One region of the Agaribacillus sp. DX54 genome, then DNA from elsewhere that is predicted to be linked to it. Evidence: riboswitches for the same ligand, from Rfam matches in the RefSeq annotation. Region 1 holds a riboswitch; each other region holds the start of a gene.

Region 1 (4,109 bases):
CCATGGTAAGGGTGTAATTTAGGGGCTCATCGTCTATATCCTGAAAATAGTCATCGAATGACAGATCGACCGTTTCGTGCTCATAAAGTGTAATAGCATCCAGGGATTTTTGCAGAAAAGGAGATTGATTCACCACAGCATAGCTGACGGCCATTCGTTCAGGAGAGGCTTCCACACCGGTGAAGCTACCGGCAAGCGTACCGTTTTTGTTGTAAATCCTTCCTATGCCAGGGCCCGACCAGGAGCCGAAGGTAAAGTAAAAAAGCGCATCTTCATGATCATAGGCTGATGCCATAAGGGTATAACCATTGTCCCGGATCTCCGGATCTGTATTCATGCCAATAATATCATTGGCCGATATGGTGAGACTTCCGAGATCTACCGTACCGAACCCCTTGTTAACGGGGAAGGAAGTGCCCCAATTGACTTTTCCGTACAGCGTGTTGTTAACAATGGCAGTAGCCAGCGGTGAAGAACTGAAGTCGGCGTGGCCTATGGCGATATTGTGCAATTGGTGGGTTCGTCCGGCGATGTTGTATGTCAGAAGCTTTTCCTGGGCCAGTATGTATAACACGCCGTTTTGATGGAACATTTGCATAATGCCGGTGCCGTCGCTTCCAAAGTCATATTCTTCCTTCAATTCCAGGCTGACCAGGTCGATAATGGCAAGCTGTCCCGAAGTTCCGGCAAAACCTCCGTTCAAGGCCACAAAGGCTGAATCCCCGACAACGATTACATCTGAAGCCTGTGTGGATACAGGTATTTTTGTCACTAATGAAAGGTCAGCTTTATTGTATATCCTTACATTGTAGCCATCCTCCGGAGGAGCGCTGCTGTTTTGCCGGGTTGCCAGCAACCAATCCTCGTATAACGCCATCGAGTGATTAACACCTGCACCGTCACTGCCCTGGCCATCAGCAGTTTTATCGCTAATATCTTGTGTTCTTCTGATAGCTGCTTCTGAAGCAGTTACCAGATCGTACTTGATAATATCATATTCTGCTGAAACATAAGCATACCTGCCGTCTGTTGCCATATCCTGCACGGATTCTGCACGGGCAAAATCGGCTAATTTTACGGTAACACCCTGAGCGGGGTCATATACCTGTACATTTCCTTTTTGGAAACCAAATTGTCCACCGTTTACAAATACAACCTGTTTGGGTTTTATGGTAGTCCGGAGCGGATCGACCTGTACGGTTAGGTCAAATTCCCGGGTAGACCCATAGGCAGTGGAGGCAATGGTAACTGCTGACATGCCGGCGGCGGCCTCAGTAAAAGTCAGGTGCAGCACACCTGCGTTATCGATCTCAGGCTGTACTAAAAAATCATTGCTGTTCTTTACAACTTTATTAATTATCTGACCGGGCTCTTCTACACTGAAAACCGTGTCCAGGTTAATCATGGCTGTGGCAGCGCCTTGGGCATAGTGAAGATGATCATTTCCGGTAAGTACTATTGCGGGGGCTTCGGATACTGTCAGTTGTATTGATTTGCTAATGGTGGCATCTGTTTGTGAAGTCGCTGTCACGGTCACGACGCCTGCTGATCTAGCGGTTACGATACCGGAAGGGCTTACCTCGGCAAGTTCCTCATTATCGACAGAAAAGGAGTAGCGATCATAAACAAAACGGTTAGATGGTGAGGGGCGACTGTCTATACTCTCGGTATTAAGATACATCCGTTCGTTAATATATAATTCCGTTTTATTGGTGCTGAGCACCATATCCGTCAATTCAACGATTTCCAGTGTAAAAGTTGCCGGTTCCAGGTCGGCGTTGGCGGAAAAACTGATGGTGACCTGTCCTTTTTCCAGGGCGCTAAAATTACCGTTCCGGTCAATGTTTCCAAGACTTTCATCCGACACACTCCAGAATGCCAGGGCATCCTGCGGTATACCGTTCTTAAACAGTATTCCTTCAAATGAATGCGTTTCTCCTTTCAGCAACTGGAAGGGGGCGGAGCCTATCAACTGGAACAAATAGTCGCGCCGCACCCAGTCAGGGTCGGGGGTTGTGATGGCAAATCCTTCGATCTCGGTGGAAGCTTCCCCCAGCCAACCGGCATTTTCCTGTGCCGCGTTATATACCTTCACAAAATGTACCTCATCGAGCACCACAGGATTGCCTTGCTCATTTACGGCCCAGGAAAGGTCGAAGCCGTCTGCCGAACGCCCGTTTTCATCATCAAAATAAGGGTTTCCGGGTATAGTAGGCGTACTGTTACCGGATTTATTGTCTGCATAACCGAAGGAGAGGCTTCCTGAAGTTACAAAACCGGGATTGCTCCGGTTTACCCGGATTTTAACCGCTGTTCCTGTATACTTTTCCTCGAGGTTGTTAACATTATTAAAAATGACGGGTTGCGGATAATAAGGCTGCCGTGAAAATTGTTTTTGAATATGACCCCTGCTTCACCCTCGCCGGTTTCCCAAAGCACATCATGGGCAACGGTGTAACCGGGATTGAAATAGGTTATGTCAACTTTTTTGGAACTGCTAAAATGATAGTCACTTCCTGCCAACTCATACCAGGTGTCATCGGGCAGGCCGTTGCCGTTTTCGTCTTTCATTACCATAACCGCCCCCGGCTCTGTCCAATTCGGAAATGCATTACCGCCCACGGTGAAATCTACTCCATAGGGGTTTTGAGGGTCGTTCCTGATCGGCTGGTCAAAGCCTACGGTGATGGACCCTCCAAAGCCACCAAGTGAAATTACCGAGCCATCCGGGGCACCTAATACATTGTCTGCATTTCCGGGGAGCCCAAAGGGTGCTTTATTAATAAACTGCCCAGGTGCCGGCTTGTACTCAAATACCCGTGTGGCATAGGGGCTTGGATCGGGGTTGCCCCCGGTTTCCGCAACAGGCCGGTTGTTTGCGGTACGTGCCATGCTTTCAGGGGATGTGGATAAGCCGGCAAAATGCGGGCCTTCCTGCCCGTTCAATATCTGGTTGCTTTGCTGATTGGCAGGCTGTGGCCTGCTACCAAAGGTTGTGGAGATGCCGCGGGCTTCAGCACAAACATACATAGTATCAAAATGATCTTCCGGTCAAACTTTTTCATATGGATTTAAATTGGATTAGTGGCAGGTTTTTTGCAAAACGCATCGGGAAAAGACGATGGTAAACAGCCAGGTTAATGGCTACGATGCCTTCCGTGAAGTGGTACCTGTAAGAAGATAAAAAGGTTGGTTTCATCGCACGTTATCTGGCTAAGTAAAAAAATACTCGTAACGTACGAAATAGGACAGCAACGGGAAGCGCCAGCCGACTTATCTATAAACCCATTCACCGTAGGTTACAAATATTTCCGTATAAGGCAGGTCTTCTGACTTTCCTGACTTTTAACTCCTTCCCACCTCAACGCTAATGAGGCAGTGGTTTTTTGTTAAAAGCTGTTTCCGGCTTTTCACCGGACAGGATTACAGCAGCGGGAACTGTTCAGGACTTACACCTGATTCCCTTTTAATCACAATTGCACGGGCAATTGAGAACCTGATACAAAACAAAGCTAGTCATTGATTTAAAGTATGCAATGGACCTGGGAATAAAAAATTCCTGATTTTAATCATTTTTTTTGCCAATCCGGAATCCGGAACACCTACCTCACCCCTCGCTCCTATCCCCTCTGAGCTCAAATCGGTATCTTCAAACTCCACGCATACTTACCGGGTCTCTTAGCTTCGTCGCAGAGTTCTTTGGGAAGATTGATAACCAATTCGCTTTCTTCCGGGTCGACTTCCCAGGACAGGGGTCGGTCATAGCCCAGGAGCCGGATTTCGCTTTCGGCTTTGGGGATGACATTTTCCAGCATCAAACTGTTATTGTCCGGCCATTTCAGCATAATGGCATAAACATATTTTCCATCGTTACTAACTGTGTAGCGGATGTGTTGCCCTTCCTTATAAACTTTATGGGATCCGGCGGCATAAACAGCTTCGGCATTGATAGCCAGCCAGTCCCCCATCTCGGCCAGGCGGTCAACACTGGGTTGGGGAATCAGCCCTTCTGCAGTAGGGCCGACATTCAACAGGAAATTTCCACCTTTGGCAACAATATCAATCAGGTAATGAATGAGCGTATCCGAAGATTTCCAGTTATCATCATA
Region 2 (4,109 bases), on a different contig from region 1:
TTTATCAGTAAGTACTAAGCTCAATAGCCGGGCATATTGATGTGGCTTAATTCTTTTTACATCGACTTCAGAAATGTACGCCTCTCCATTCAGTGGCTTTTGAAGACCGGCAATGGTACGCATAAGCGTGGACTTGCCACAACCATTGGGACCAATCAGACAGACAAGCTCGCCATTGTGAATTTTTACATTCAGGTTCTTTTCGAGGGTGAGTGTACTGCGCCTTGTTTTGTAGCCTATTGTCAATCCACTGGTATATAGAATCGGGACAGTGAAGTACGCAGAATTTCTGTTTGTTAACGCTTTAATTTCCATCAAAATGCGCCTTTCATTTTCTTGTTTTTAATAATAATTGCTAAGATGACAGGAGCACCGAACAATGCTGTGATGGAATTGAGCGGAAGTGTAGTTTGCAAACCTGGCAATTGCGAAACTATATCGCAAATGAGCATAATCATCGTGCCACACATCATAGTAGCTGGAATCAACACCTTATGATTTGAAGTACGGAAAAGTAAACGAGCTAAGTGAGGCACTGCCACACCAATAAAAGCGATGGGGCCGGTAAACGCAGTAATCGTTCCAGCCGTCACACTGGTAATCAAAATAAGTTTCATCCTTGTTCGAGAAACGTTGACACCAACACCGGTAGCATAGTTCTCTCCCAGCAGTAATGCGTTCATCTGCTTGGAATATATAAGGGAAAGCAAGAGCATAAGAACAATAATTGGCCCCATCATATATAATTGCGACCAGGTAACCCCGGAAAGGCTTCCGAATGTCCATACAAGAAAGTTTTGGATCAATTCGGGATCACTGAAGTATTGCAGGATATTCACCACAGCTCCTGTAATAAATCCAAACATCATCCCAACAATCAACACGGTCACATTGTCCGATAATCGCGCAGAAGCAAACAATACGCTGAAAAGCACTAAAAACGAACCCCCAATAGCGAAAAACACCAACCCCCAACTTCCCAAGGTCTCCTGAAAATTGGTACTTATCCCGAAGATAGCTGTAGAAGAAAGCACAAAGACAGCTACACCCAAGCTTGCGCCGTGACTGATACCTAATACCGAAGGGCCTGCCAGAGGGTTTTTAAAGAGCGTTTGCATCTGCAAGCCGGCTACCGAAATACCGGCTCCGGTTAAGATAGCCGTTACGGCTTTAGGGAGCCTGAAGTTAAAAAAAATATATTCCCATGATTTCTTAGGCGCCTCTCCAAAGATGATATGGAATAAATCTTTTACGGATATCTTCACACTTCCCAAACTAAGATCGAGCAAAAATAAACTAATAATCAACCCAATGCCAATGAGTACGACCAGCCAGGGTTTCAATATATGTTCATTGTCAGCGGTCAACTTCTAACGCTTTTATTGTAGTTTTTTGTAATAGTAAAGTTGATGATTGGGTAGAAGCTCAGGGTGGAAGATTTTAATGACATCTTTTAAGATGAGGTCGGGCCGGGCCATACCACTTTCCCAATAGTCATTGCCCCCATTTTCACTCATTCTTTTATTGAAGGTATATACGTTCCCATCCCTGAAAGCTTTAAAAAGGGTATATCTCTCATCCATCATTTCCAGTTCTTTTAGCGACTCAGCCCTCGGGCCAATCCAAAAATCGGACTCAATTAAGTTATCGAGAACCACTTCAAAACTAAGTGGGAGGCTACCTGTTGATTTCTCATTTTTATAATAATAATCTCCACCCGCATCTTGGATAAGCTTGGTTAGATAACTATTTGAACCTGGCATATACCAGGTTCCTTTAAAATTATTCCCCGTCATAATAGCAGGCCGGAAATCAATGTCTGCCGTAATCGCTCTTGCTTTCAGGTATTCCTTTTCGATACGCCTGAAGATAGAATCTGCCTTTTCATCTTTATTGAAAAAAGCCCCGACAAACTTAATCCATTCTGCCCTCGCCAGCATATTCTTCTCCATCCATTCAACGTTATAAGAAATCGGTACACCGGCCTCTGTCAAACGTTCATCTTCATTTCTTACATTATCAACACCTGTTTTCATGACTAAGTCAGGGGATAAATCCAATAAAATTTCCAGGTTGCTTTCCTTAAGAGAGCCTACTTGTCGTATTTGACCCTCGCTGATTTTTTTGTAGATATGGGGGTTATACACATACCTGTCATTCGATACTCCTGTGATTTTGTCCAGTTCGTCCAGCAATCCAATCAAACCAATGTGGGGGCTGGATGTGGTAACCACCTCATCAATTGGTACCGGAATCACAAACTCTGCCCAGTCGACGGAGAAAGGTGCTGCTGCCTCTTTTGAATACAGAACATAAGAAACCAACGTATCATCTTCCACCCAAGGGTTTTTGACAATAACGGACTTAAAATTTTCGTGAACCGCTATCGTGAAGTGTTTGGCATAGGTTATTTCAGGTGTAAATGAGGTGACCGCCTTAACCGAGTCGGAGGCTTCACTTTTTGCTGATTGATTTTGAGTTTGCTGGCAAGCAACTAGTAAAATGAGTAGCGTGGTGCCTATTAGATACGTTTTCATTCATTCATCATTAATCCATTGTTTCAATTCACAAAAAGGCGATAAATGCATGGAACGTAGTTGTCCCTGTATGTTGTTGCATTCGATAACTTCATCCCCTAAGCGTCGAATTGTTGGTTTTGAAATAGGTAGGTCTTCTGGCTTGCCAAGTTTTATGCCTTCCCATCCCGACAGGTCGGGATAGTGGCCTTAGTTTTAAAACCCCTCAGAAAGTCTGAGTTTGGCTTACAGCTGCGGGGGCAGCTCCGGAATTTATCCATTTGAAGATATCACCGGATTCCCTTTTATGCTTATGCACCTTATTTCAGGTGTAAAGGTAAGCTTCTCTCATGATTTTATTTTAATTAACCTAATTAAATCCGTTTTTGAAATTTCAACTTCATCCATTAAAAAACTTAATTATGCTCTTTTCTCTTTTAGTTCGTGAATAAGTATAAATTTGTGGCCAATTCGGTTTCCATGTTTTTAACCTTTAAAACATGGGATTAAAAGGGAATCTTGTGAAAATCAAGAACTGTCCCCGCAACTGTAAGTTCAGTAAGCTTGGGCCAAATCGAATTCCACTGTCCCGACCTGTCGGGATGGGAAGGAAGCCTCAGTTGAACAAGTCAGGAGACCTGCCGAAGAAAATTATTTTCGAACTAAACTTCGGGTGAAAGTTGAAGTGAAGTCCACCACGTGCTCCACACAGCAGTTAAGCTCGTTTTATTAAATCTATGAAACAAAGAATGAAAAAAACCTGTTTATTAGCAGTATGCGTCTGCTTAGGTTTAACAGCAAAAGCGCAAGACTCCCTAAGAATTGTCCAACTGGATGATGTAGTTGTGACAGGGAACAAGACAGAAACAACGCTTGAAAAATCCGGTAAAACAATCTATAAACTTGACAGAAAGCAAATAGAAGCCAACAGAGGTAAAGATGTTACCGATTTGCTCAATGAAATACCCGGCGTGCAAATTGATGGGAACTTTGCCACCCCGGGAACTAATATCAGCTATCGAATTAGAGGAGCTCAAAGCGAACAAACATTGATACTTATTGATGGAATACCTTTTAATGATCCATCGGGTCTCACTCAAACTTTTGATCTTCGAATGTTGGACCTGGATCAGGTAGAATCCATAGAAGTGCTGAAAGGAGGCCTTAGCTCCCTATATGGTACCGGAGCAGCCGCAGGGGTAATTAACATAACGCTCAAAAAAGCATCAAAAGAAGCTGCTTCAGGCGTTGTAAATGTCGAATATGGTAGTTTTAATACACTTACCGCTAATGCAAATGTTTCGGGTACATTTGATGATAAGCTTAGCTATTTGGTCAGTGGCTCTTTTAGGGGTTCCAAAGGGTTTTCGGCTGCCCATGATACATTGGGGACAGAAGGTTTTGATAATGACGGAATTAAAAGTATGAACTTTCTTGGGAAATTGGGCTACCAATTTTCGGATCGATTTTCTATCGACTTAATGGCAGCCTATGATGATGTTGAAAGCGATTTTGACCGTGGTGCATTCAGAGATAATGACTCGGAATTAGACCTTAAGTTATTAAAGTTCGGATTTTCTTCTGCCTATAAAT
Region 3 (4,109 bases), on a different contig from region 1:
CTTTGGCCAACTGATTTAACAACGGCAGAGCGCTTGCTACTTTCGCAGGGTTGATGATGTCAATGAAAATCAGATGGTTGTCGCGCAACTGGTCATAAGTAAGCTGGTCCAGATCAGCGTAGTAATAGCATTTTACATTGGCCACTACCTTATAACCCTTAAGTACTTCTTTCACATGTTTAGCAGTGCTTTCACCCAGCAAGTGATAGGAATCGGACAATAGCAAAACAATGCTTACTTTGTGATCATCGGCCTGACTGTTAGTATTACTAAGCAGTAAAAAGAGGGCGGTGTAGAGAAGGTTTTTCATCATTTTTGGATTGTTATTTTTCAGGGATATAAATAATTCGTCCGTCCTCCAGTTCATAGGCCGTACCCAATTTCACCCCTTTGCCTGATTCTGTGGTTTCGGTTACCTTCTCTATTTTAATTTCTTTCCCCTTTTTAGTAATGATCTGTAATTCGCCATTAGGCATTGTTTTGGTAATAATTAATTCTGAATCCTGATTGAACAGATCAAGTGTGCTGTATGCCATAAACAGCGCAAAAAAAAGTGCAACGATGAACACCATACTAACATCAAAAAGGTTAGCCATACTGCTTATGGGGTCTGCTTCCGAAGAAAGCTCGTCATCGATAAAGGAATGTCTTCTTGAAATACTCATCTTCTCTTGTGTTTATGCGTTGATTAACTTTTCTTTTCCGTGTTCTGTACGCTCCCAATCCACCAGGCTTCTTTCACACATGCTTTCACATTCAAGGAGATCCTGCCTCATCCATTCTGTTTGCTTGTAATTCATCAGAAAAGCTGTCAGCCCGCAGGCCATACCCACTACGGTGGTGGTGAATGCCGTTACCATATTGGCCGACATAATCATAAGATCACCTTGTGACAATGAAGAAAGCGCTGTTCCCATGGGGATAAGTGTTCCCATGAGGCCAAGTGACGGGCCTGCTTTTATTACCAATCTATTATTGCTCAGGGATTTGATATAGGCTTGATGCCAACTACGGAGTTGATGTAAAAGATCGAATTCTATTGCTTTATAGGTAGAGGAGGGAGATTCGAAGTAAACTTTATGTTGTGCTTTGAACATATTGATTCTCTTAAAGTTATTGCTTCGTCTTTGCCTTAACTCACTCATAAACTTACCTGCTGCCACGGCCTGATGCGCCAATACCAAAAATATTCCAATAATAACCGGGTAGTAAAGCAAATTAGCAATGGCTAATAATGATGATTCTAAAATATTCATACGATTTAAAGTCTTGATTTTTCTTTCAAAACAAATCCTCCGAGCATGAGCATTACCAGCACGCCAAGAAGTATAAAGTTTTGTTGATTAACAATTGAAGAAATAGGAATGGTAGCCATAGGTTTCAGATTTTGCTGAATGCTTATGAGTACAGGCTCTAACACAAAAAATAAGGTAATGATTGTTCCTGCTTTTAGAAAATACTCCCGGACCTTTGTCAACCAAACAGACCATTTTTTAATCAACCAAAACAAAAGGCCAGCCACAGGAATAACCCCCACCCCCACCATTACATTTTGCCATTGCAAAAAAATGAGGGAGCAGCTCATAAAGGTTATCATACTACTGATGAGTGCGCGCTTCCATTTTGAAGGAGGGTTTACTGAGTGAAGCAGGTAATCTAAAACAAGCAGTAAAAACAGTATTAGCTGAATACTACCTTTCAGCTGGCTTTCAAAGAATATACAGGAAAAGGCAACCATTAAAAACACAATGGTGAAAGCCATCCAACCTCTCCTTTTGTCAGAAAGAAATTGCGCAGTGCCAGATGCTCCGTAGAGACTCAGAAAAAGCATTTGAAGACCTATAAGGACTAATTCGGCAGTCATTTCTTATTTCTGTTACTCGCTTTCCGAAATAAGATAGATGCCACATTGTAACGCCCAAACATTATCTGATAAGGATAATGCGATTTACTAGATTGGTACAAAGTATCATTTAGCCTTTATTCCCGAAAGCTTTGATAAAGTCGTGTTCCGGCAGGTCTCCTGGCTCGTCCGGTTTCCGAAGCCTTCCCATCCAAATATGCTGGGACAGTGGCCAATGAATTTCAGAAACATCCTCGAGGGACTAACAGTTGCGGGTACAGCTCCGGATTTTTCTACTGAATCACCGGATTCCCATATTAAGGTTTCCTTATAAAAAGGAAATCCACCAAAACGATGTAAAATTAGCATTTATTTGCAAATTTGAGATTTAATTTAGATAAATAGTTTAAGACAGATATATCCAAAATTTGAGCAGAAGTGAATCAATGGAAAAGATGAGGCCAATCATGATTGTGGGAACCGGATCTGATGTCGGGAAGAGCTGGGTGACTACAGGTATTTGTCGCTGGCTAAAAAAACATGGTTTTGCCCCTGCGCCTTTCAAGGCTCAAAACATGTCACTCAATAGTTTTTCTACGGCAGACGGGTTGGAAATTGGCAGGGCACAGGCGGTACAGGCTGGGGCCTGTCGGCTTGCACCCAGGGTAGAGATGAATCCTGTTTTATTAAAGCCTTCATCCACAAACCAATCTCAGGTTGTACTTTATGGAAAACCGATAGGCAACCAGACCGCCAGGGAGTACTTCTCCAATAACAAAAGCCAACTATTTGAAGAGGCTAAAAAGGCATTTTATACGCTAAACGATACTTATTGTCCCGTTGTGATGGAAGGGGCAGGAAGCATCAGCGAGTTGAACCTGAAGCACAGGGACATCACAAACATGAGAATGGCGCAAGTAGCTAACGCCTGTGTGTACCTTGTAGCTGATATCGATAAAGGCGGGATATTCGGAAGTGTTTATGGCACAATCGCTCTTTTGGAAGAATGGGAAAGAAAATTGATTAAGGGGATAATTGTCAATAAATTCCGAGGTGATATGACGCTTTTTGAAGAAGGAAAAACAATGCTCGATGAGTTGACGGCTACTCCCGTGCTTGGGGTGTTGCCTTATGCTTCGGACATTGTATTGGAAGAAGAAGACTCTGTGGCACTTAAACAAAGGAAAACCGCGGCCCAAAAGGATAAACTTAATGTAGCTATTGTACAACTGCATTATCTGTCAAACTATACGGACTTTCAAGCCATAGAGCAAGAACCGTTGATCAATCTGTATTATACCCGAGATCATGAAGAACTGAAAAAAGCAGATGTGCTCATCATACCAGGCACGAAAAACACCATTGAAGATCTGGTGGCTTTAAAGAAAGACGGGCTAACCGAAACCATCAAAGCGATGTATGGTAAGATTCCTGTTATTGGAATTTGCGGGGGGTATCAAATGATGGGGCAATGGATTAAGGACCCGTACGAAGTAGAAAGCAATAGAGGCAAAGAAGAGGGCCTTGGTTTGTTTGATGTTACCACTACGTTGACCAAAGAAAAAACCACCCTCCAGCAAGACTTTACATTCAAGAAGTATGACACCGCTTGTACTGGTTACGAGATCCACATGGGGGAGACTTCTGTGCCTGCTGGCAAGCATCTAAACATGGTTAATGGAACACCGGAAGGCTACTTTGATGGAGATAAAAGCTGGGGAACGTACTTTCACGGGATATTAGATAATCAAATTGTTGTAAACGAATTGTTGCATTTAAAATACAAGGAAGCCCAGGCCATGGATTATTTGACTTTTAAGGAAGCGCAGTATGAAAAGTTGTCGGACTGGATTGACCAACACCTGGATATGGATACTATCATAGAAAACAGCAAAAACAATGATTAATGGGCATGGGGACGATATTCATCTATATGGGGGAACTATAAAGCACAACTTTAGTTCCAACGTTTATTACAAGGGATGCCCACCTGAGCTACTTGCTGAGATGTCGTCTTATACACATGCCATACAAAGCTATCCCTCTCCTGCTGCCGAAGAACTAAGTGGCGTAGCTGCCGGCAAGTTTGATTTGCCAATGGATCAATGTCTGTTTACCAATGGTGCCACTGAGGCATTTTATCTCATTGCGCACGCATTCTCAAACAAATATGCCGCAATAGTAGCACCCACCTTTTCCGAATATGAAGATGCCTGTAAAATGTATGGATTAAATTGTGAACTGGTAGATAAGGCAGCACTTACAC

The links. Region 1 has a riboswitch for cobalamin ahead of AC04NP_RS00580 (hypothetical protein). Riboswitches for the same ligand answer to the same signal wherever they lie in the genome.
Region 2: it holds a riboswitch for cobalamin, as region 1 does, so the genes downstream of both, AC04NP_RS19210 (ABC transporter substrate-binding protein) here and AC04NP_RS00580 (hypothetical protein) in region 1, are expected to answer to the same signal.
Region 3: it holds a riboswitch for cobalamin, as region 1 does, so the genes downstream of both, AC04NP_RS19170 (hypothetical protein) here and AC04NP_RS00580 (hypothetical protein) in region 1, are expected to answer to the same signal.

What each region holds. Positions count from the first base shown of each region.
Region 1 is NZ_JBXEQE010000001.1:138,200-142,308, reverse strand. Features, by position in the region: gene AC04NP_RS00585 (Ig-like domain-containing protein) at 1-2,095, opposite strand, end outside; gene AC04NP_RS00580 (hypothetical protein) at 2,293-3,030, opposite strand; cobalamin riboswitch at 3,303-3,515, opposite strand; gene AC04NP_RS00575 (alpha-L-fucosidase) at 3,636-4,109, opposite strand, start outside.
Region 2 is NZ_JBXEQE010000019.1:93,669-97,777, forward strand. Features, by position in the region: gene AC04NP_RS19200 (ABC transporter ATP-binding protein) at 1-315, opposite strand, end outside; gene AC04NP_RS19205 (iron chelate uptake ABC transporter family permease subunit) at 315-1,343, opposite strand; gene AC04NP_RS19210 (ABC transporter substrate-binding protein) at 1,380-2,537, opposite strand; cobalamin riboswitch at 2,648-2,854, opposite strand; cobalamin riboswitch at 2,972-3,176, shown strand; gene AC04NP_RS19215 (TonB-dependent receptor plug domain-containing protein) at 3,266-4,109, shown strand, end outside.
Region 3 is NZ_JBXEQE010000019.1:86,084-90,192, forward strand. Features, by position in the region: gene AC04NP_RS19155 (cobaltochelatase subunit CobN) at 1-313, opposite strand, end outside; gene AC04NP_RS19160 (DUF2149 domain-containing protein) at 324-665, opposite strand; gene AC04NP_RS19165 (MotA/TolQ/ExbB proton channel family protein) at 678-1,256, opposite strand; gene AC04NP_RS19170 (hypothetical protein) at 1,262-1,864, opposite strand; cobalamin riboswitch at 1,997-2,209, opposite strand; gene AC04NP_RS19175 (cobyric acid synthase) at 2,272-3,750, shown strand; gene AC04NP_RS19180 (pyridoxal phosphate-dependent aminotransferase) at 3,743-4,109, shown strand, end outside.